2 regions of the Streptomyces sp. ME19-01-6 genome follow, and region 1 is predicted to be linked to the other one. Evidence: riboswitches for the same ligand, from Rfam matches in the RefSeq annotation. Region 1 holds a riboswitch; the other holds the start of a gene.
What was found. A riboswitch is a leader RNA that binds a small molecule or an ion and turns the genes downstream of it on or off. The one in region 1 is predicted to bind cobalamin.
Positions count from the first base shown of each region.

Region 1 (10,990 bases):
GGCACCCAGGAGAAGTCCTGGACCGAGCCGTTGGACTCGCGCAGCGCCTCACGGCTCTGGGCGTCCCATACGCCGAGCTTCTTCAGGTCGTTCACCAGGTATGAGTTGACCTGGAGGAACTCACCGCTGAGCGTCTCGCGCTTGAAGAGGTTGGAGACCTGCGGCTCGATGCACTCGTACACGCCCGCGATCGAGGCGATCGTCGCGGTCGGGGCGATGGCCAGAAGGAGGGAGTTCCGCATGCCGGACTTCGCCATCCGCTCGCGCAGCGCCGCCCACCGCTCGGGCCAGGTCGCCACCGCGTCCGTGTAGTGGTCCGGGTGCAGCACCCCGCGCGCGGTGCGGGTGGCGGACCAGGCCGGGTGCGGGCCGTGGCGCTCGGCGAGCGCGCAGGACGCCTCGTACGCCGCGAGCATGATGCGTTCGGAGATCTGGGTGGAGAGCTTCTGCGCCTCGGGCGAGTCGAAGGGGAGCCGCAGCCGGAAGAAGACGTCCTGCAGGCCCATCAGGCCCAGACCCACCGGCCGCCAGCGGGAGTTGGACGCCCCGGCCTCCTGGGTAGGGTAGAAGTTGATGTCCACCACACGGTCGAGGAAGGTGACGGCGGTACGGACGGTCGCGTCCAGCCGCTCCCAGTCCATTACTTCCCGCCCGTCGCCGACGTCTTTGCCCAGGTGCGCGGCCAGGTTGACCGACCCCAGGTTGCACACGGCCGTCTCGCCGTCGTCCGTGACCTCCAGGATCTCGGTGCAGAGGTTGGAGGAGTGGACGACCCGGCCGGGCTCGGCGGTCTGGTTGGCGGTGCGGTTGGCGGCGTCCTTGAAGGTCATCCAGCCGTTGCCGGTCTGCGCGAGGGTGCGCATCATCCGGGCGTACAGCTGGCGCGCCGGGACGGTCTTGACGGCCAGTCCCTCCGCCTCGGCCTTCTTGTAGGCGGCGTCGAACTCCTCGCCCCACAGGTCGACCAGCGCGGGCGCGTCGACCGGCGAGAACAGCGACCAGTCGGCGTCGGCCTCGACCCGGCGCATGAACTCGTCCGGGATCCAGTGCGCGATGTTGAGGTTGTGGGTGCGGCGGGCCTCTTCGCCCGTGTTGTCCCGCAGCTCCAGGAACTCCTCGATGTCCGCGTGCCAGGTCTCCAGGTACACACAGGCCGCGCCCTTGCGCCGGCCACCCTGGTTGACGGCGGCGACCGAGGCGTCGAGGGTGCGCAGGAACGGCACGATGCCGTTGGAGTGCCCGTTGGTGCCGCGGATCAGCGAACCGCGGGCGCGGATGCGCGAGTAGGAGAGCCCGATGCCGCCCGCGTGCTTGGAGAGCCGCGCGACCTGGTGGTAGCGGTTGTAGATCGAGTCCAGCTCGTCCAGCGGCGAGTCCAGCAGATAGCAGGACGACATCTGCGGGTGCCGGGTGCCGGAGTTGAACAGGGTGGGGGAGCTGGGCAGGTAGGACAGCGTGCTGGTGAGCCGGTAGAGCTCGGCGACATCGTCCAGCGCCTGCCGTGAGTGGTCCTCGGCCAGCCCGCAGGCCACCCGCAGCAGGAAGTGCTGCGGCGTTTCGATCACCTGGCGGGTGATCGGGTGGCGGAGCAGATAGCGGCTGTGCAGCGTGCGCAGCCCGAAGTAGCCGAAGCGGCCGTCGGCGCCGTCGGCCAGCGCCCGCTCGACCAGCGCGTCCAGGCGGGCGGCGTGGGCGGTCACGAACTCGGCCGTGCCGTCCGCGATCAGGCCCTCGCGGTGTCCCACGGCCACCGAGGCCGAGAAGGAGACCGCGCCCTGCCCGGCCGCCTCCTCCGCGATGGCGAGGGTCAGCAGCCGAGCGGCGAGCTTCGAGTACTCCGGCTCCTCGGCGATCAGCCCGGCCGCCGCCTCGGTCGCGAGGGTGCGCAACTCCGCCTCGTCCGAGCCGGGATGGCGGCCGCGCAGGGCGGCGGCCGCGACCTTGCCGGGGTCGGTGGCGGGCAGGTCGGCGGTGAGCTCCGTCAGGGTCCGCAGAAGGACGGTCCCGGGCGCGTCGTTCGCTGCCTGAGTAGCCGCTGCCTCTGAAACCGGATCGGCTGGCGCGATGGTCACGAAAGTGCTCTCCCTCGCTCGGCTTGGGGCCTCACGGTGGTGCGCGATGGGCGCGTACGGGCATGCCGAAACCGCGAACGGCATACCGCGCAGCGTCCACCGGCCCAACCCGCGGGGCCCGGACGTATGAGACGGCTGTCGGCAGGTCCTCGGACTCGCGGGTACGCAAAAGCGCACGCGTACACCGTTGCGGGACAGTTCCGGATTCCCACCGGATTCCCCTGCGGCGACAGCGAGCATGAGCATACATCTTGTGGTGGCGAGCGCACGCGCCCCCACATGTTGTGTCGCGAGGTGGAGTGTTTCGTACGAATGTGCTATTCAGTGCCGGACTTGACGCGGTCTTGGCGCGCACTTGGCACTGACCTGACGCGGGCCTTGGACAGGCCTGGCACGGGTCCGGTGCGGGCGGCCGGGCGCGCGCCAGGCGCGGGTCCGGCGCGGTGCCGGGCTGCCGTGGGCCGCCGTTAAACGGGCGCCGTTGCCCGCCACTCCGCGAGGGTACGGGCCAGCCTGGCCCGGTAGTCCGCGTAGCCGCGCTCGTATGCCTCGGCGCGGTCCGCGTCCGGTACGACAGTACGCGAATCGGCTCGCCATTGTGTCGCGTCCACCGGGTCGCCCAGCGCCCGCCAGGCGACCGCGACCGCGCCGCGCGCCCCCACCTCGGGCTCGTCGGGGATGCGCACCGGTCGCCCGAGGGCGTCCGCGAACAGCTGGGCCCAGGCGGCGGACCGGGTGCCGCCCCCGCACGCCGCGAGGCTCGCGGTCAGCCCCGCGGCCTCCAGGCAGTGGCGGGCGGCGTACGCCACGGCCTCACAGACGGCCCGTACGGCGTCCGCGCGGGTCGCCGCCAGGGTCAGCCCGTCCAGCCGGCCCCGCGCGGCGGGCTCCACGAACGGGGCCCGCTCGCCCGCGTCGGACAGGAAGGGCAGCGCGGTCACCCCGCGCGCCCCCGGCGGGCTTTGGGCGAGCAGCGCGTCCAGGTCGGCGGTGGTGGCCCCGGCGAACTCCAGGACCCACTCCAGGGCCGCCGTGCCCACCATGGCGGGCATGCCGCGCAGCCAGCGGTCCCGGTCGGGCACGCACAGCCACATGCCCGCCGGGTCGGCCGCCGGGTCGATCCGCGCGCTGTCGGTGAGGACCTGGCTGGCCAGCGTGGTGCCGACGATCAGCAGGCCGTCGCCGACCTCCTCGACCCCGCTGCCGATCGCGCAGGCCGGAAGGTCGTACGGGCCCGCCGTGACGGGCAGTCCGACCGCCAGCCCGAGCAGCTCGGCGCCCGCTTTGTCCAGCCGCCGTACGGTGTCGGGCGCGGCGGGCGACGGCAACAGCCGGGCGTATTCGGCGATTCCACATGCTTCCAGGGCCTCTGGGACATACGCGCGCGTGGTCACGTCCAGGAAGGGCATGGACGCGTCCGAGGCGTCCACGCCGATGACGCCGGTGAGCCGCTGCGCCACCGCGTCCACGCAGTAGCCCGCGACCTCCGCGCGCGCCAGCGCCTCCGGCTCGTGGTCGGCCAGCCAGCGCAGCAGCGGCGCATGGCAGCCGGGGAACACCCCGGAGCCGGTGAGCCGGTAGAGCTCGCGGATGGTGCCGTCCTCGCCCCAGCGGGTCACGGTGTCGTTCGCCCGCCCGTCCATCCACGAGATCGGCGGGCGCACGGCCCGGCCCGCCGCGTCACGCAGCCACAGCCCGTCGCCCTGCCCGGTGAGCGCGAGCGCGACCGGGGCCGCCCGGCCTTTCGCGGCCAGGGCGGCGGACACCTCGCGGACCACCTCGCCGACCGTGCGCAGCACGTCCTCCAGGTCCTGCTCAACCCGCCCTCCGGGCAGGCGGTTGAGCCGGCTGGGGCGGCTCGCGGCGGCCAGGGACCTGCCGTCCCGGCCGAAGGCGACGGCCTTGGTGACGGAGGTGCCGACGTCGACTCCGAGGACGATGCTCATGACGTGGGCCCTCCCTGGGGGCGTCGACTGCGGGGTTACGGGGCGTGCCGGATGGGCGGGCTAGTTCGCGGGGTGCGCGAGCTTCTCGCCGCGCGCGTAGCGGCCGACCTCGGCGGCGGTGATGGCGGCCGCGCGGTGGGCGGTCTGCCGGGTGGCGCCGGCGAGGTGCGGGGTGGTGACGACATTGGGCGCGGAGTGCAGCGGCCAGTCGGCGGGCGGCGGTTCGAGGTCGTACACGTCGAGGGCGAGGGCGCCGAGACGGCCGGTGCGCAGCGCCTCGGGCAGCGGGGCGTAGTCCAGCAGTCCGCCGCGCGCGGTGTTCACCAGGACCGCGCCGGGCCGCATCCGGGCGATCCGGGCGGCGTTGATGAGCCCCTTGGTCTCGGGGGTGAGCCGGGCGTGCAGGCTCACCACGGAGCTGCGGGCGAGGAGTTCGTCCAGTTCGACCGGCTCGACGCCGTCCGAGCGGGCGGTCTCGGGATCGGTGTACGGGTCGGCGATCAGCACCTGGGCGCCGAAGGCGCGCAGCACGCGGGCGACGATGCGGCCGATGGCCCCGTAGCCCACCAGGCCGACGGTCGCGCCGTCCAGCTCGATGCCGCCCTCCTCGTACGCGTAGAAGTCCCCGCGCCACCGGCCGGCGCGCAGCTCGGCGTCCGTGGTCGGGATGCGGCGCATCGCGGCGAGCATCATGCCGATCGCGAACTCGGCCGCGGCGGTGGCGTTACGGCCGGGCGCGAAGCTGACGGCGACGCCCGCGCGGGTGGCCGCGGGCAGGTCGACGTTGACCGGGCCGCCGCGGGAGACCGCGACCATGCGCAGCTCGGGGCGGGCGGCGAAGACCCCGGCGGTGAACGGCGCCATCTGCGTCACGCACACCTCGGCCCCCGCCAGCGCCTCGATCAGCTGCTCCTCGGTGCCGCTGGCCTCGATCACCCGGCTCTCGGGACCGCCCACCGGGCCGAAGGGCTCGTGCGGCCACGGCAGCGTCAGCTCGGCGACGTCGACGTCGCCGAGCCCCGGCTCGTCGCGGAGCGCGGCGATGATGAGGTCGGGACGTACGAAGTGGTCTCCGGCGGCGAGGACGCGCATGGGTGGCCTTTCTTCGGCGTTCCATCACAGAGGTGACGCTAGATTTAACATCGTTGACGTGACAAAGCAATGGTCCGCGCGTCATGCGGGTTGAGGAGAGGAACTTCCTGTGACAGCTCGTCTACTGCTCGTTCGCCACGGCGAGACGGTTTGGCACGCGGAGAACCGGTACGCCGGGATCTCGGACGTGGCCCTTACGGAACGGGGATCCCGGCAAGCGGAAGCGCTCGCCCATTGGGTGAGCGGACGCGAGGTAAACGCGGTCGCCTGCTCCCCGCTGAGCCGGGCCCGGCTGACCGCGCGCCCGGCCGCCGACGCGCTCGGGCTCGCTCCCGAGGTCGTCGAGGACCTGCGCGAGGTCGACTTCGGCTGGGGTGAGGGCCGCACCATCGCCGAGATGGAGGCGGAGGACCCGGCGGCCGTACGGGCCTTCCGGGCGGACGCGGAAGCGGGCGCGTTCCCCGGCGCGGAGCCGCCCGCCGCCGCGGCGGCCCGCGCCGCGGCCGCCCTGCGCGGCCTGGCCGCCGGGCACCCGGGCCGTACGGTGCTCGTCGTGGCGCACAACTCCCTGCTGCGCATGGCACTGTGCGCGCTGCTGGGCATCCCCGTCGGCCGCTACCGGCAGGTGTTCCCACGGCTGGACAACGCGGCGGTGAGCGAGATCGAGGTGGCGGGGGAGCGGACGGCGCTGCGGTCGCTGAACGTACCCACGGGGGGCGCGCCCGCAAGGGATGGGGCCGCGAGCCGTGGGGGAGAATCCGGCTCATGACCACGACCGGCGCGTCCGACGTCCCGCCCCGCTCCCAGGCCGCCCGCAGGCAGACCATCACCGAGTACGTGCTCGAGCACTCCACCGCCACCGCGGCCGAGCTCGCCGAGCTGGCCGGCGTCAGCCTCATGACCGTGCACCGGGACCTGGACGAGCTGGCCAGGCTCGGCGTGGTGCGCAAGTTCCGGGGCGGGGTCTCGGCGCTGCCGTCGTCCGTCTTCGAGTCCAGCCTGGACTACCGGATGGGCGTCAACCGGGCCGAGAAGGAGGCGGTGGCGGCGGCCGCCGCGGAGCTGGTCGAGCCCGGCATGTCGATCATTCTGGACGACTCCACGACCGCCCTCGCCCTCGCCCGGCTCCTGGTCGACGCCGCCCCGCTGACCGTGGTGACCAACGCCCGGCGCGTGGAGGAGGTCTTCGCCGGGGTGCCGCAGACCCGGCTGATCGGCCTGGGCGGGGAGTACTCGCACACCCATGACTCCTTCCTCGGCGTGCCCTGTGTCGCGGCGATCGAGGCGCTGTCGGTGGACATGGTGCTGGTCTCCACCTCGGCGGTGGACGCGCACACCACCTACCACCAGGAGCAGGACGTGGTGCTCGTGAAGCGCGCGATGCTCGCGGCCGGCAGCCGCAAGGTGCTCCTCATGGACGCGTCGAAGACCCGGCGCACGGCCCTGCACCGGCTCTGCCCGGTCGACGAGTTCGACCACCTGGTGGTCGACGACGGCGTGGACGCGGGGCTGCTGGCGGAGCTGCGGGAGCGTACGGATGTGAGGGTGGCGGGGACGGAGGGGAGCGCGGGGGCGCGTTCTTAACGCCTTGCGTGTTAACTTCACTTCGCACATGGGGATGGTGGGCCTTGGGTGCGCCGGGGAGCCCCAAGGTCCACCGTTGTGCCGCCCCTCCCCGGGAAGTACGGCCGCGCCGCGCATCGAAGGAGCCGACCGCTATGAGCACAACGTCGTCCGCCCCTGAGGTCGTGGCGGGCATCGACATCGCCACGGCGGCGGTCCGCGTGGTGTGCGTCGACGCGCACGGCCGGGTCCACGCGGAGGCACGCGAGCCGCTGCCCCCGCCGCGCCGCGGCGCGGGCGGCCACAGCGAGCAGGACGCCCGCGCCTGGTGGCCCGCCGTCGCGGCCGCGCTGCGGCGGGCGACCGCGGCGCTCCCGGCGGGCGGCCGCGAGGTGGTGGCCGTCGCCACGTCGGCGACCTCCGGCACGGTCGTCCTGGCGGACGGCGCGGGTGAGCCGCTCGGCCCGGCCCTGATGTACGACGACCGCCGCGCTGCCGACCTCAACGCCCGCGCCCAGCGGATCGGCGCCCCACGCTGGCAGGCCCTCGGCCTCTCGGTCGGCCCGACGGCGGCCCTGGGGCGCATCGCGTGGCTGGTGGGGGAGGAGGGCGACGGCACGCCATCAGCCCTGGGCCACCTCCTCCACACCCCCGACCTCATCGGCCGGCGGCTCACCGGAGGCCCGGTCGCCACCGACTGGAGCCACGCCCTCAAGAGCGGCTACGACGCCCGCGTCGGCGAATGGCCCACCGAGGTCCTGGACGCCCTGGGCGTACCGGCCGCGTGGCTGCCGCCCGTGCAGGCGCCCGCCACCGAGGTGGGCACGGTGTGCGCGGCCGCCGCACACGAGACCGGGCTGCCGGTCGGCTGCTCCGTCCGCCTGGGGATGACGGACGGCTGCGCCGGGCAGATCGCCACCGGGGCCGTCCGGCCCGGCCAGTTCGTGGGCGTCCTCGGCACCACGTACGTCCTCAAGGGCGTGACCCGCGAGCTGGTCACCGACCCGACCGGCGCGCTCTACAGCCATCGCCACCCCGACGGCTGGTGGCTGCCGGGCGGCGCCTCCAACACCGGCGGCGAAGCCCTCGCGCACCTCCCCGCCGGCCAACTCCCCGCCCTCGACCGCGCCGCGGCCACCCGCGGGCCCGCGTCCGTGGTCGCCTACCCCCTGCGTCGCGAGGGCGAGCGCTTCCCCTTCGTCAGCGGCGAGGCCCGCGGCTTCCTCCTCGGCACCCCGGCCGACGAGGCCGACCGGCACCGCGCCGAGCTGGAGGGCGTCGCCTTCCTGGAACGCCTCGCCATCGAGCGCGTACGGGAGTTGGGCGTACCCGTCGAGGGGCCGCTGTGGGCGGCGGGCGGTGGCAGCCGCAGCCCCCTGTGGACCCGTATCCGCGCCACCGCCCTCGGCATGCCCCTACGCGTCGCCGACCACGCCGAAACCGCCTTCGGCGCCGCACTCCTCGCCGCCTCCGGCACCCTCCACCCCGACCTCGCGGCGAGCGCCGCCGCGATGGTCCGTACGGGCCGGGACATCGAACCGGACGAAACGGAACGCGCCGCGCTCGACGAGTCGTACGCCGCCTTCACCGCCGCACTCCGCGAGCGCGGCTGGCTCGCGTAGTCTCGCCGCGGATACAGGCGATGAACGCGGAATCGGTCACCGGGACGCTGGCGCGGCGGTCGTGGCCAGGCCGTTGCGCCCCCGCCTGCGCCGGACACCGGCACTCGCCTTTTCCGCCGCCGCGGCCGACGACAGCGCGTCCCCCGCGGCGTGCGCCTTCCGCGATCTCGCCGAGCAGGCCGCCGCCCCGACCGGCTGAGCCGGTCGGGCTGACCGGTCCCGCAAGCCGACCCGGCGGGGCGCCTCCAGCGCGGTCCTGCGGCCGACCGCCGGCACGCCACAAAGGCCCCGCCCGGCTACAGCTCCACGGTGAAGGCCCAGAGACTGATCCCCGGTATCGGCTCCCAGTCCCGCTCCGGGGCCCGTACGAACCCCAGCCGTCCGTACAGCCGGTGCGCGGCGGCCATCTTCTGCTGGCTGGAGATCACGATCCGCTCCAGGCCCAGCTCCCGCGCCCGGCCCAGACACGCCCGCACCAGCGCCTCCGCCGCCCCGCGCCGCCGCGCCTCGGGATGCACGGCCAGCATCCGGAACTCCCCCTCGCCCGGCCGCGCCAGCTCCGCGTAAGCCCCGCCGTACACCGCGAAGGCCACCGCGCCCAGCACCTCATCGCTCTCCGCGTCGGCCGCGACCAGCACCTCCGCCAGCTCGGCTCGCCGCCCGGCGTCGCGCAGCTGGGCCAGATACGAGTCGCTTTCGCCGAACTCCAGCAGCCCGTCCCCGAGATACGCCTGCGCGGTGAGCTCGCCGATCCCGTCCAGCTCCTCGTCGCGCGCCCGCCTGATCGTCATGTCCATATCGGCAGTGTCCCGCACGGCACCGACAACAGAATGCCGGCCTCAAATCACTGAGACCTGCTCGGTTCGGTGACGGTGCCGGCCCGACGCTTCGACGGCTCGTCCCGCGGCGAGGTCGGGGTCGCCGACGGTGCGAGGGTGGAGTCGGCGGGCCCGGGCCTCTGGTCGGGGCGGGGGCTGACGCGCCCGGGCGACTCCGACGGGGTGGAGGTCGCCGGCGGTGTCGGAGTCGGGGTCGGGGTCGGGTGCGCGGTACGACCGCTCGTGGTCGGTGGGGCGAGGGGGACCGTCGGGGGCGCCGGTGTCTCGCGTGTCTCCCGCGTCACCAGGCTGAGCGGCAGCGCGATGAGGGCCGCGGCGGCGCAGGCCAGGCCGACTCCGGCGGCGGCGCGGAGGATTCGGCGGCGGGCGGCGGTACGGCGGATGGCCTCGTATCGGCCGGGGGGCGGGCCGAGGTGGTCGGAAGGGGGGCGCAGGATCACCGTGAGGGGGTCGTCGGGTTCGTACTCCGGGCCGTCGTCAAGGCGTGTGGTCAAGGCTTCTCCTCAGGTGGGCGCGGAGCAGTTCGCGGGCCGCGTGGAGGTCGGCCTTGACGGTTCCTTCCTTGCGCCCGGTCAGTACGGACACGTCCCGGACCGGCATGTCAGCGTAGTAGTGCAGGAGGATCGGGACGCGCAGTCGTTCCGGCAGGGACTGGACGAGCAGGCGTACCGACGGGTCGGCCTGTTCGGCGTGGGGGCGGACGGCGGCTTCGGCGGTGGCACGGCGCAGGGCTTTGCGTTCGCGCTCCAGCTTGCGCCAGTGGTCCCGGACGAGGTTGGCCGCGGTGACGTAGAGGAAGCCGCGGGGTTCCTCCACGGAGGTCCAGCGGGCCCAGAGCCGGGTGAACGCCTCCGAGGCGATCTCGTGGGCCGTCTCGTCGTCGTCGACGAGCCGGCGGCACCAGCCGGCGAGGCGCGGATAGAGGGCGGCGAACAGCTCGGACGCCGCCTTGTCACGGGACCGTTTCAACACTCTCCATGGCCGTGATGGCACGTGTCGGGAGGGATCCCGGGCCGTCGGCGTACGTTCCGTCGGCCCGGGATCCAGTGGGGGGTGGGTCAGGGGCTGGTGGAGCTCAGCGCGGCGAAGACGATCACGTTGTCGCGGTACGCGTCGCCGGTACGGGGGCCGCCGCACGTGATCAGCCGCAGCTCCGGGCGGTCCACGTTCCCGTAGACGTCGTCCGCCGGGAAGTCCGCCTTGGCGACCGTCCGTACGGAGCTGACGGTGAACACCGCCCGCGTGCCGTTCTCCAGGCGCGCCTCGATCCGGTCGCCCCGGTGCAGCCGCGCGAGGTGACGGAAGACCCCGTCCCCGTAGGCGCCGACCGTGACATGGCCGAGGATGACCGACGGGCCGACCTGCCCGGGTGTCGGCGAGTGCCGGTACCAGCCCGCCCGGTCGTGCGCCGTGATCGGGGGTACCTGCACACTGCCGTCCGCCGCCAACCCCAGCCGCATGACCGGGGTGTCCACCCCGATGGCCGGGATCAGCAGCCTGACCGGGACCGAACGCCCAAGGGCACGCGCCGCCTTCACCGGGGTCGAGGAAGGCGGTGGCGTACGCGTGGCGCGTCCGGTCGTGCCCTGCGTCGCCCGCGAGGTCTGCTTGGCCTCGTCGCCGCCACCACAGCCCACGAGCAGCGAGGCCATCGAGGTCATCGCCGCGGTGGCGAACGCGCGCCTGGAGACCGGGGTCATGCCCCGGTCGCCCGCCGGCGACGTACGACGAACACCGCCGCGCCACCCGCGACGAGCACCGCGGCGGCGCCCCCGCCGATCAGCCCGGCATCGGTCCCGGAATCCGAGGACTCCTCCGCCGTCACCCCGGTGTTCGGCGCGCCCTTCGGCACCTCG
Region 1 is NZ_JARAXF010000003.1:350,084-361,073, reverse strand. It holds gene PV419_RS08245 (ribonucleoside-diphosphate reductase subunit alpha) at 1-2,072, opposite strand, end outside; cobalamin riboswitch at 2,195-2,325, opposite strand; gene PV419_RS08240 (FGGY-family carbohydrate kinase) at 2,540-4,018, opposite strand; gene PV419_RS08235 (2-hydroxyacid dehydrogenase) at 4,079-5,110, opposite strand; gene PV419_RS08230 (histidine phosphatase family protein) at 5,220-5,879, shown strand; gene PV419_RS08225 (DeoR/GlpR family DNA-binding transcription regulator) at 5,876-6,694, shown strand; gene PV419_RS08220 (FGGY-family carbohydrate kinase) at 6,829-8,295, shown strand; gene PV419_RS08215 (hypothetical protein) at 8,357-8,494, shown strand; gene PV419_RS08210 (GNAT family N-acetyltransferase) at 8,592-9,092, opposite strand; gene PV419_RS08205 (hypothetical protein) at 9,140-9,628, opposite strand; gene PV419_RS08200 (RNA polymerase sigma factor) at 9,612-10,103, opposite strand; gene PV419_RS08195 (class F sortase) at 10,193-10,834, opposite strand; gene PV419_RS08190 (sortase-dependent protein) at 10,831-10,990, opposite strand, start outside.

Region 2 (10,990 bases), on a different contig from region 1:
GCCGCCGTACCACTTGTCGTTGCGGACCAGGCGGGCGTTGCCCCCGCGATACCACTCCAGCTTGAACGGGCCGGTGCCGGGCGCCTTCTCCAGGGCCTTGTCCGGAGTGTCCTTCTTCAGCACGAAGGTCGTCAGCCGGGTCAGCAGGGGCAGTTCGGCGTTGGCGTAGTCGGAGACCAGGACGACCGTGTCGGCGCCCTCGGCCTTGATGTTCGCGGCCTTGATGCCGGGCAGACGCGCCGCGCCCGAGGGGGTGTCGCGCAGCCGGCGCAGGGACCAGACGACATCCTCGGCCGTGACCGGGCTGCCGTCGTGGAAGGTGGCGCCCTTGGCGAGCTTGAACTTCCAGGTCTTCAGGTCGGCCGAGTGCCCCCAGGACGCCGCGAGCCGGGGTGCGGTGTTGGGCTCGGCTGCCGGGACGGTAAGGGTGTCGTAGACGAGGGCGAGGATCAGGTAGTCGCTCTCGTTGCCCTGGGTGCCATGGGGGTCGCGGGTGATGGCGCCGGCCCGCCCCAGGGCGCCGACCCGCAGGGTGCCGCCCTTCTTCGGCTTCTCGGACCCGGACCCGGGACTGGCCGAGGTGTCGCCGCCCGAGGAGCACGCGGCCAGCGCGGCACCCGCACCCAGGGCTCCACCGGACCAAAGGAGTTGGCGCCTGTTGATATACACGTACGTCCTCGATCCACGCGGTTGGCACAGCTGCTTAGGTTTGCCTACCCTAATTCCCGCCGATCTTGCAACCATGCACGAATCGACGAACCGCTCACCACACGCCGCAGGAGCCGGTACGCGCCATGCTCTCCACCCTCCTGCGGGACAGCCGGGCCCTGGCGGCCCTCGCCGTCCCGCTCATCCTCACCCAGCTCGCCCAAGTCGCCCTGACCACCACCGACACCGTGATGATGGGCCTGCTCGGCACCGAGGAACTCGCCGCCGGCGGCCTGGCGATCGTGGTCTTCAACCAGCTGCGCACCATGGGCGTCGGGCTGATCACCTCCGTGGGCAACCGGGTCGCGGCTGCGGCCGCCCGGGCGGAGCAGACGGCGGAGCGGGCCGTGGAGAGGGCGGCGGATAGGGCGGTGGACCCCTCGCCCAGGGAAGCGGCCGAGGACGAGATCCGCGGCACCGTACGCGCGAGCATGGCCGTGGCCACTGGCGCCGGCCTCGCGGGCGCGGTGCTCATGGTGCTCATCGGCCAGGTCCTGACCCTCCTCGGCCAGGACGCCGCCGTCGCCGAACGCACCCAGAGCATGCTCGCAGCCCTCGCCCCCGGTCTGCTGCCCTGCCTGTGGTTCCAGGCCGTCCGCCAGTTCACCGTCGGTATGCGCCGCCCTCAGGCGCTGCTCCAGATCACCATCGCCTCCGTCGCCGTCAACGCCGGACTCAACTGGGTCCTCATCCACGGCACCTGGGGCCTGCCCCGGCTCGGCCTGACCGGCGTCGGCGTCGCCACCTCCACCGTCTACCTGCTGACCTTCCTGGCCCTGTACGCGGCGGCACGGCGGGACGAGGAACTGGCCCCGCTGCTCAGCCTGAACCCGGCCAAGGCCGACCCGGCCACCGTCAAGCGCCTCATAGGCCTCGGCGTCCCCATCGCCGCGACCTACGGCTCCGAGGCCGGATTCTTCTCCCTCACCGCCCTGATGGCCGGTTCCTTCGGCCCTGACGCGCTCGCCGCACACACCGCGGTCAACCAGCTCGTCTACATCGTCTTCCAGGTCGCCGTCGGCCTCTCCCACGCGGCCTCCATCAACGTCAGCCGCGAACTCGCCCTCGGCCGCCGCGACAACGCCCGCCGCATCAAGAACACCGCGCTCGCCTGCGCCGCCGCCGTCATGGCCGCCGTGGCCGTCGGCTATCTCACCCTGCCCCGGCTCATCCTCGCCCCGTTCCTCGACGGCAGCTCGGGACGGGCCCTGACCATCGCCACCCACCTGCTGATCGTCACCGCGTTCCTGCAGTTCTTCGACTGCGCGCAGAACATCGGGGTCGGACTGTTGCGCGGGCTCGACGACACGAAGAGCGGCTTCCGCATCACCCTCATCGGCTACTGGGCCGTCGGCCTGCCCGCCTCCTGGGCCCTGGCCTTTCCCGCGGGCCTGGAGACCCTCGGCGTCTGGCTGGGCCTCCTCGGCGGCCTCGCCACCACCGCCGCCCTCCTTCTGCGCCGCTACACCACCGCGCTCGACCAGCACGTGACGGGCGAGGCCACCACCGCCCCGGCCTAGGCCTGGCCCAGGCACTGTCGGGGCCTGAGGCTCAGGGCTCAGGGCTCAGGGCTCAGGGCTCAGGGCTCAGGGCTCAGGGCTCAGGGCTCAGGGCTCAGGGCTCAGCGGGGCTGGCCGTAGCCGGTGAGCTTGTCCGCGACGCGCCGCAGCTCGCCGGGCGAGAGCAGGGCCGGGGTGTGCCCGGGGACGGCGGCCGCGGTGAGCCAGACCCGGCACATCCACTCCAGCTGGGCCGTCCGGTCGTACGCCTGGTCGAGCGTGGCGCCGTAGACGACGGTGCCGTGGTTGCGCAGCAGACAGCCGGTGCGGTCACGCAGCGCGTCGAGCATCTTCTGGGCCAACTCGTCCGTGCCGTACAGGGCGTAGCCCGCGACGCGCACCGGGCCGCCGAGGGCGCAGGTCATGTAGTGGATCGCGGGGACCTCGTCGACCAGGGTGGAGACCGCGGTGGCGTGCACGGCGTGGGTGTGGACGACGGCCGCGGCGTCGGTGTCGCGGTAGATCGCGAGGTGCATCGGCAGCTCACTGGTGGGGGCCAGCTCCCCGATCACCTGGCGCCCGTCCAGGTCGACGCCGACCGCGTCATCCGGGCCGAGCCGGTCGTACGGGACACCGCTCGGGGTCACCAGGACGGTGTCGCCGACCCTGGCCGAGACGTTCCCCGAGGTGCCGACGACCAGGCCGTCGGCGACCGTCCTGCGGGCCGTCTCCACCACCCGCTCCCAGGCCTCCCGCAGTTCCGGCCGCCCCTCGGCCCCCAGCGGTCGCGTAGTCTCCGGTTCCGGTTCCGGCTTCGTCACGATCCCTCACCTCCGGGCGCCGATCATGGCAGGCGAGCCGTCGTGTGCGCATCAGGGTGGGGCCAAGGGATCTTCGGCGCCGCCTTCCCGCAGGCGCGTCACTCCCGAGCCCACCCCAGTTCACCTTCCGTTCACCCCACGTCCTTACGGTCGTGGGGCACCCTTTGGCTGTCGATCTCGATTTGATTGCCGGGTGTGTGACTCCTCCCCCTCCCCACAGAGGGGGCTTCTCATGTGGCCGCCTCGGCGGTCGCATGACGGCCAAGCCCTGACCGGCACCTTGCGGGTGCACCACAGATTGTAGCGACCTGGTGGCACTGCGTGCCGCCAAGTTCGGGGATCGCATTCCCCCACGAAGGAGTTCGATGGAACACATCACGCTTCTCATTGGGATCGTGATCGTCACGGCCTTGGTGTTCGACTTCACGAACGGCTTCCACGACACGGCCAATGCCATGGCTACCACCATCTCCACGGGTGCTCTCGGTCCCCGGACGGCGGTGGCGATGTCGGCGGTCCTCAATCTCGTCGGCGCGTTCCTCTCCGTGGAGGTCGCCAAGACGATCTCCGGAGGGATCATCGACGAGGACTCCGGAATACGCCCCGAAGTGATCTTCGCGGGTCTGGTCGGGGCGATCCTCTGGAACCTTCTGACCTGGCTCGCCGGACTGCCCTCCAGCTCCTCACACGCCCTCTTCGGCGGCCTCATCGGCGCCACACTGGTCTCCGTCGGCATGGACGGGGTCAACAGCGACAAGATCATCATGAAGGTCCTGATCCCGGCCGTGGCCGCGCCGATCGTGGCCGGGGTCGCCGCCCTGGTCGCGACCCGGCTCACCTACCGGCTGGCCCGCGGCCGCGACGCCCAGGACACCGCGAAGGGCTACCGCGCCGGGCAGATCGCCTCGGCCGCGCTGGTCTCCCTCGCCCACGGCACCAACGACGCCCAGAAGACCATGGGTGTCATCACCCTGGCGCTGATCACCGGCGGTGCGATCGCGCCCGACTCCGACCCGCCGCTGTGGGTCATCGTCTCCGCGGGCCTGGCCATCGCCCTCGGTACGTACCTGGGCGGCTGGCGCATCATCCGCACCATGGGCAAGGGCATCACCGACATCCAGCCGCCGCAGGGCTTCGCCGCCCAGACCGGCGCCGCGACCGTCATCCTCGCCTCCTCCCACATCGGCTTCGCGCTCTCCACCACCCAGGTCTGCTCCGGTTCCGTGATGGGCGCGGGGATCGGCCGCAAGGGCGGTGTGGTGCGCTGGTCCACCGCGGGCCGCATGGTCCTCGCCTGGGTGCTCACCCTGCCCGCCGCGGGCCTCGTCGCGGGCGGCGCGGCGCTGCTGGCGGACCAGGGCGAGTGGGGCGTCACGGCGGTCGCCGTGCTCGCGGTGGCCGCCTGCGCCGGGATCTGGGCGGCCTCGCGCCGCAAGCCCGTCGACCACACCAACGTCAATGACACCAACGAGGCCGCGGTGGCACCGGCCGAGCCGATGGGCGTCGTCACGGCCGCCCTCCAGTCCGTGGCCCCGCCTCCCGCCGGGCCGGTGGCCCCCGCCGCTGCCGCTTCCGTCTCCTCCTCCGTCTCCTCCGCCACCCCGGCAGGCGCCTCCGCGGCCGCCGGCAGCACCAGCTAAGGAAGTAACGCGATGAGCATCGACTGGGCGGCTCTCGGCCAGGTCTTCGGCATCAGCCTCCTGGTGACCGTCGGCTTCGTGGGCGTCTTCACCCTCGGCATCGTCGGCACCTCCCGCAAGCCGCAACAGGCGGAGGCGGGCCCGGACACCACCTCCGCCTCCTCGGCCTCGGCGGGCGCGGCCTTCGGCCCCGCGCGCGCCGGCGCGTACGCCTGCTTCGCGCTGTGCGCGGCGGCGGTGGCGTACGGCATCAGTCTGATCGTGATCTGACCCCGCTCGCCCCATCCACGGCCGCCGGGCCGGAACGCGCCGACCAGCGCGGACCGCCCGGCGGCCGTGCCATGTGCTCCTCGGCACACTCGTGCGGGGTGGGGCATTCGCGAGTTGACGGCCATTCGCGGCCCGTGGTGGACTTCCGGAGCCAAACGGCGGCAGGAGAGGAAGCCGGTGAGAATCCGGCGCGGTCCCGCCACTGTCACCGGGGAGCGCTCTCCCATCGCCTGTACGAGTCACGGCCGTCCACACGGAGGCTGGAAGACCGGGAGAAACGCGGATCCGGGAGCCAGGAGACTCTCACCGCCGGTCACGTCGAGCCAGGGCGCGGACCCTGAGTGAGGACATACCGCCATGCCCGGCACCGCCATGCCGCCGACCTACCCGCGGCCCCTCCGCCACCTCCCGACGCCCCGAGGCAAGACGGCGAACTGATGATGCGTGCCGATCACGCCTCGTACGCGTGCGGCGCCGCTCTCGGCTTTCTCGGCGACCTCGCCATGGGCGATCCGCGCCGCGGCCACCCTGTGGCCGCGTTCGGGCGCGCCGCCCTGGCCGTCGAGCGGCTGCTGTGGCGCGACCACCGCGGATCCGGGGCTCTTTACACCGCGCTGTGCGCGGGTGGCGCGGCCGCGGGCGCCGTCTTGTCGGTGCGCGCGGTACGGGCTTTGGGAGGGCCCGCGGTGGGACGCCCTGCCCCGGGAAGCCCCGCCCTGGAACGCTTGGAACGCCCCGTACCGAGGCACCCCTCCCCCGCCGCGCAGACCATGCTGACCGCCGCCGCCACCTGGGCCGTGCTCGGCGGGACGACGCTGGGCCGGGAGGCGCGGGCCATCGGCGGCGCGCTGGCCGCCGGGGACCTCGACGCCGCCAGGCGGCGGCTGCCGCACCTGTGCGGACGCGACCCGCAGGCGCTGGACGAGGCGCAGATCGCGCGCGCGGTCGTCGAGTCGGTCGCCGAGAACACCTCCGACGCCGTCGTGGGCGCACTGGTGTGGGGGGCCGTCGGCGGGGTGCCGGGCCTGGTCGGCTTCCGGGCCGTCAACACCCTGGACGCGATGGTGGGCCACAAGTCGCCGCGCTACCGGCGGTTCGGGTGGGCCTCGGCCCGGCTGGACGACCTGGCCGGCTGGCCCGGCGCACGGCTCACCGCGGCGCTGACCGTCCTGGCCGGGCCCGATCCGCGCGGCGCGCGGCGCGCCTGGCGGCGCGACGGCCACCGCCATCCGAGCCCCAACGCGGGCCCCGTGGAGGCCGCGTTCGCGGGCGCGCTCGGCGTTCGGCTGGGCGGCACCCTCGCGTACGGGGGCCGCGTCGAGCACCGGCCGGTGCTCAACCCCGGCGGGCGGCCGGTCGAGGCGGCCGACATCGAGCGCGCGGTACGGCTGTCGCGGCGCGTCGGCGCCCTGGCGCTCGGCGTATCCGTCACGGCCCGGCTGGCCGCGGGGGCGCTGCGGCCGGCCCGTACGGCCACGCGGCCCGGCGAGGCGCCCGTACGCGCCCAGCGCGCCCCACATGGCGCGCTCGCCCGTTGGGCACGGTCCATGCCCCTCCCTCCCGCTCAGTCCCGCCGCGCTCCAACGCACGGGCTTCCCTCGTCACTGCTCGCTCCTCCGTCGCTGCGCGGCTCCTCAGTCCAGCCCGCGCAGCGCGCCAAGACACGCTCATACGAGACACTCGGCGCGGGTCGGCCGGGCGGCCCGGCGACGGCGCGGCCCGCGGCCGCTGGGAGGGACTACGGATGAGCGGAATACACGGCGGAGGCGCCAAGCGTGTGCCGGGCGGCGGGCTGCTCGTCGCGGGTACGACCTCGGACGCGGGCAAGAGCGTCGTCACGGCCGGGATCTGCCGCTGGCTCAGCCGCAAGGGCGTCAGCGTCGCGCCCTTCAAGGCGCAGAACATGTCGCTCAACTCCTTCGTCACCCGCGACGGGGCGGAGATCGGCCGCGCCCAGGCCATGCAGGCCGCCGCCGCGCGCGTCGAGCCGAGCGCGCTGATGAACCCCGTCCTGCTCAAGCCGGGCAGCGACCGCAGCAGCCAAGTGGTGCTGCTGGGCAAGCCGGTGGGCGAGCTGAGCGCGCGTGGCTACCACGATGGGCGGCAGGACGCGCTGCTCGGGACCGTCACGGAGTGCCTGGCCGAGCTTCGGCGCACGTACGACGCGGTGATCTGCGAGGGCGCGGGCAGCCCCGCCGAGATCAATCTGCGCCGCACCGACATCGTCAACCTGGGTCTCGCCCGGGCCGCCCGGCTGCCGGTCGTCGTGGTCGGGGACATCGACCGCGGCGGCGTCTTCGCGTCGTTCTTCGGCACGACCGCGCTGCTCTCGGAGCCCGACCAGCGGCTTGTCGCGGGCTATCTGGTCAACAAGTTCCGCGGCGATGTGACTCTGCTGGAGCCGGGCCTGCAGATGCTGCACGGCCTGACGGGCCGCCCGACCATGGGCGTGCTGCCGTACGCGCACGGGCTCGGCATCGACGAGGAGGACGGGCTGCGGGTGTCGCTGCGCGGGGCGGTGCGCGAGAGCGTCGTCACGCCGCCGCACGGCGCGGACATCCTGCGGGTCGCGGTCGCCGCCGTGCCGCTCATGTCGAACTTCACGGACGTGGACGCGCTGGCCGCCGAGCCGGGCGTGGTCGTGCGGTTCGTGGACCGGCCGGAAGAGCTGGCCGACGCCGATCTGGTAGTGCTGCCGGGCACCCGCGGCACCGTACGGGCGCTGGAGTGGCTGCGGACGCGCGGGCTGGCCGCGGCGATCGCGCGGCGGGCGGCGGAGGGCCGGCCGGTGCTGGGCATCTGCGGCGGCTTCCAGATGCTCGGCGAACGCATCGAGGACGAGGTCGAGTCGCGGGCCGGGACGGTCCAGGGGCTCGGGCTGCTTCCGGTGCGGGTGCGATTCGCGGTGCACAAGACCCTGGCCCGGCCGGTCGGCGAGGCGCTCGGCGAGCGGGTGGAGGGCTACGAGATCCACCACGGGGTCGCCGAGCTGCTGGACGGCGCGGACGAACCCTTCCTGGACGGCTGCCGGGTGGGCTCGGTGTGGGGCACGCACTGGCACGGCTCGCTGGAGAGCGACGGCTTCCGGCGCGCCTTCCTGCGGCGGGTCGCGGACGCGGCGGGCCGGGCGTTCGTCCCGGCACCCGACACGAGCTTCGGGGAGCTGCGCGAGGAGCAGTTGGACCGGCTGGGCGACCTGATCGAGGAGCACGCGGAGACGGACGCGCTGCTGCGGCTGATCGAGCACGGCGTGCCGGACGGACTGCCCTTCGTCCCACCGGGGGCGCCGCCCCGGCCTCCCGGGCCGTCGCTGCCCTCTCCTGCGGCGTCTGCGGAGCCGTCACTCCCTCCGCCTGGCCCAGAAGACCCCCACCGCGCCCACACCGCAGGAGGTACCCCCGCATGACCGCCACCCCCTACCCGTTCACCGCGCTCGTCGGGATGGCCGACCTGCGGCTCGCGCTCCTGCTCAACGCCGTGTCACCGGCCGTCGGCGGGGTGCTGGTGCGCGGCGAGAAGGGCACTGCGAAGTCGACGGCGGTGCGGGCGCTGGCCGCCCTGCTGCCCGGCATCGACGTGGTGGCCGGCTGCCGGTTCTCCTGCGACCCCGGGGCGCCCGACCCGGGCTGCCCGGACGGCCCGCACGACCCGGACACCGGCACCGTACGGCCCGCCCGGATGGTCGAACTGCCGGTCGGCGCCTCCGAGGACCGGCTGGTCGGGGCGCTGGACATCGAGCGGGCGCTGTCGGACGGGGTGAAGGCGTTCGAGCCGGGCCTGCTCGCCGACGCGCACCGCGGCGTGCTGTACGTCGACGAGGTCAACCTGCTGCACGACCACCTGATCGACCTGCTGCTCGACGCGGCCGCCATGGGCGCCTCCTATGTGGAGCGCGAGGGCGTGTCCGTACGGCACGCGGCGCGCTTCCTGCTGGTCGGCACCATGAACCCCGAAGAGGGCGAGCTGCGCCCGCAGTTGCTGGACCGCTTCGGCCTGACGGTGGAGGTCGCGGCGTCGCGGGACACCGACGAGCGGGTCGAGGTGGTGCGGCGGCGGCTGGCGTACGACGAGGACCCGGCCGGGTTCGCCGCGCGCTGGGCGGACGAGGAGAGCGCGCTGCGGGAGCGCGTGGCGGCGGCGCGCGCCCTGCTGCCGCGGGTGCGCCTGGGCGATGGAGCGCTGCGGCAGATCGCGGCGGTGTGCGCGGCGTTCGAGGTGGACGGGATGCGCGCGGACATCGTGACGGCGCGTACGGCGACGGCGCTGGCGGCGTGGGCGGAGCGTACGGAGGTGACCACCGAGGACGTGCGGCAGGCCGCGCTGCTGTCGCTGCCGCACCGGCGCCGGCGGGCTCCGTTCGACGCGCCGGGGCTGGACGAGGACAAGCTCGACGAGGTGCTCCGCGAGTCCGGGGGCGGGGACGACGACCCGGACCCGGGGACGGACGGGCGGGACGAGCAGGGCGGGCAGGACGGGCCCGAGGGACCGGGCGGACCTGAGGGGCCGGCGGGCCCTGACGGGCCGGCCGGCGGACAGCCGCCGCGGGGCGTGCCGGAACAGGCGCCGCCGTCGGCCGCGCCCTCCGTACCGGAGCAGCGCACGGGCTCCGACGGCTCCCACGGTTCCGAGGCTTCCGACGCCCCGAGCGAGGCCCCTGACGCCGACGGGGACGTGGGTGGGGCCGCGGCGGGCGGGCCCGGCGGCGAACGCGCGGCCGTGGGTGCCGCCGAGCCGTTCCGGACCCGGCGGCTCGACGTGCCGGGGCTCGGCGAGGGGGCAGCGGGCCGGCGGTCGCGCGCCCGCACGGCCCACGGCCGCACCACCGGCGCCCGCCGCCCCCGCGGAACCCTGTCCAAGCTGCACCTGTCGGCGACCGTACGGGCCGCCGCACCGCACCAGCGCACGCGCGGCCGGCAGGGCCCCGGGCTCGTGGTGCGCCGTGACGACCTGCGGGAGGCGGTGCGCGAGGGCCGCGAGGGCAACCTCGTGCTGTTCGTGGTGGACGCGTCGGGGTCGATGGCCGCGCGGAAGCGCATGAGCGCCGTCAAGGGCGCCGTCCTGTCCCTCCTGCTGGACGCCTACCAGCGGCGGGACAAGGTCGGCCTGATCACCTTCCGGGGCGCCGAGGCGGCCCTGGCGCTGCCGCCCACCTCGTCGGTGGACGCGGGCGCCGCCCGGCTGGAGAAGCTGCCCACCGGCGGGCGCACGCCCCTGGCCGCCGGGCTGCTGAAGGCCCGCGAGGTGCTGCGGATCGAGCGGCTGCGGGACCCCTCGCGCCGTCCGCTGCTGGTCGTGGTGACGGACGGACGGGCCACGGGCGGCCCGGACCCGGTGTCCCGGGCCGGGCGCGCGGCCCGGCTGCTGGCGGACGACGGGGTCGCCTCGGTGGTGGTGGACTGCGAGGCGGGGCCCGTCCGGTTGGGCCTGGCGGGCGCGCTGGCGTGCGAGCTGCGGGGGACGCCGGTGACGCTCGACGAACTGCGCGCGGACAGCGTGACCGCGCTGGTGCGCGACGCGCGCACGACAAGCACCGCACGGACCGTACGAAAGACACGGAGGGCCGCCTGATGCCGCAAGGACAACCGACCGTCGTACCCGACGACGGGCTGACCACCCGGCAGCGCCGCAACCGGCCGCTGGTGCTCGTGCACACGGGCGTCGGCAAGGGCAAGTCGACGGCCGCGTTCGGGCTGGCGCTGCGGGCGTGGAACCAAAGCTGGCCGGTCGGTGTATTCCAATTCGTAAAGTCCGCGAAGTGGCGGGTCGGCGAGGAGCGGGCGCTGCGCGTCCTCGGCGAGTCGGGGGAAGGGGGGACCGTCGCATGGCACAAGATGGGCGAGGGCTGGTCGTGGCTCCAGCGCTCCCAGCAGGACGCCATCACCAGCGAGGAGGCGGCGCGCGAGGGGTGGGAGCAGGTCAAGCGGGACCTGGCGGCGGAGACATACCGGCTGTATGTGCTGGACGAGTTCGCGTACCCCATGCACTGGGGCTGGGTGGACACCGACGAGGTGGTGTCGGTGCTGCGCGACCGGCCCGGGACCCAGCACGTGGT
Region 2 is NZ_JARAXF010000028.1:75,501-86,490, forward strand. It holds gene PV419_RS40070 (ABC transporter substrate-binding protein) at 1-669, opposite strand, end outside; gene PV419_RS40075 (MATE family efflux transporter) at 795-2,228, shown strand; gene PV419_RS40080 (class II aldolase/adducin family protein) at 2,330-2,965, opposite strand; gene PV419_RS40085 (inorganic phosphate transporter) at 3,394-4,668, shown strand; gene PV419_RS40090 (hypothetical protein) at 4,681-4,938, shown strand; cobalamin riboswitch at 5,105-5,241, shown strand; partial or broken gene PV419_RS40095 (cobalamin biosynthesis protein) at 5,379-6,410, shown strand; gene PV419_RS40100 (cobyric acid synthase) at 6,683-8,344, shown strand; gene PV419_RS40105 (putative cobaltochelatase) at 8,341-10,506, shown strand; gene cobO (cob(I)yrinic acid a,c-diamide adenosyltransferase) at 10,506-10,990, shown strand, end outside.
Region 2: it holds a riboswitch for cobalamin, as region 1 does, so the genes downstream of both, PV419_RS40095 (cobalamin biosynthesis protein) here and PV419_RS08245 (ribonucleoside-diphosphate reductase subunit alpha) in region 1, are expected to answer to the same signal.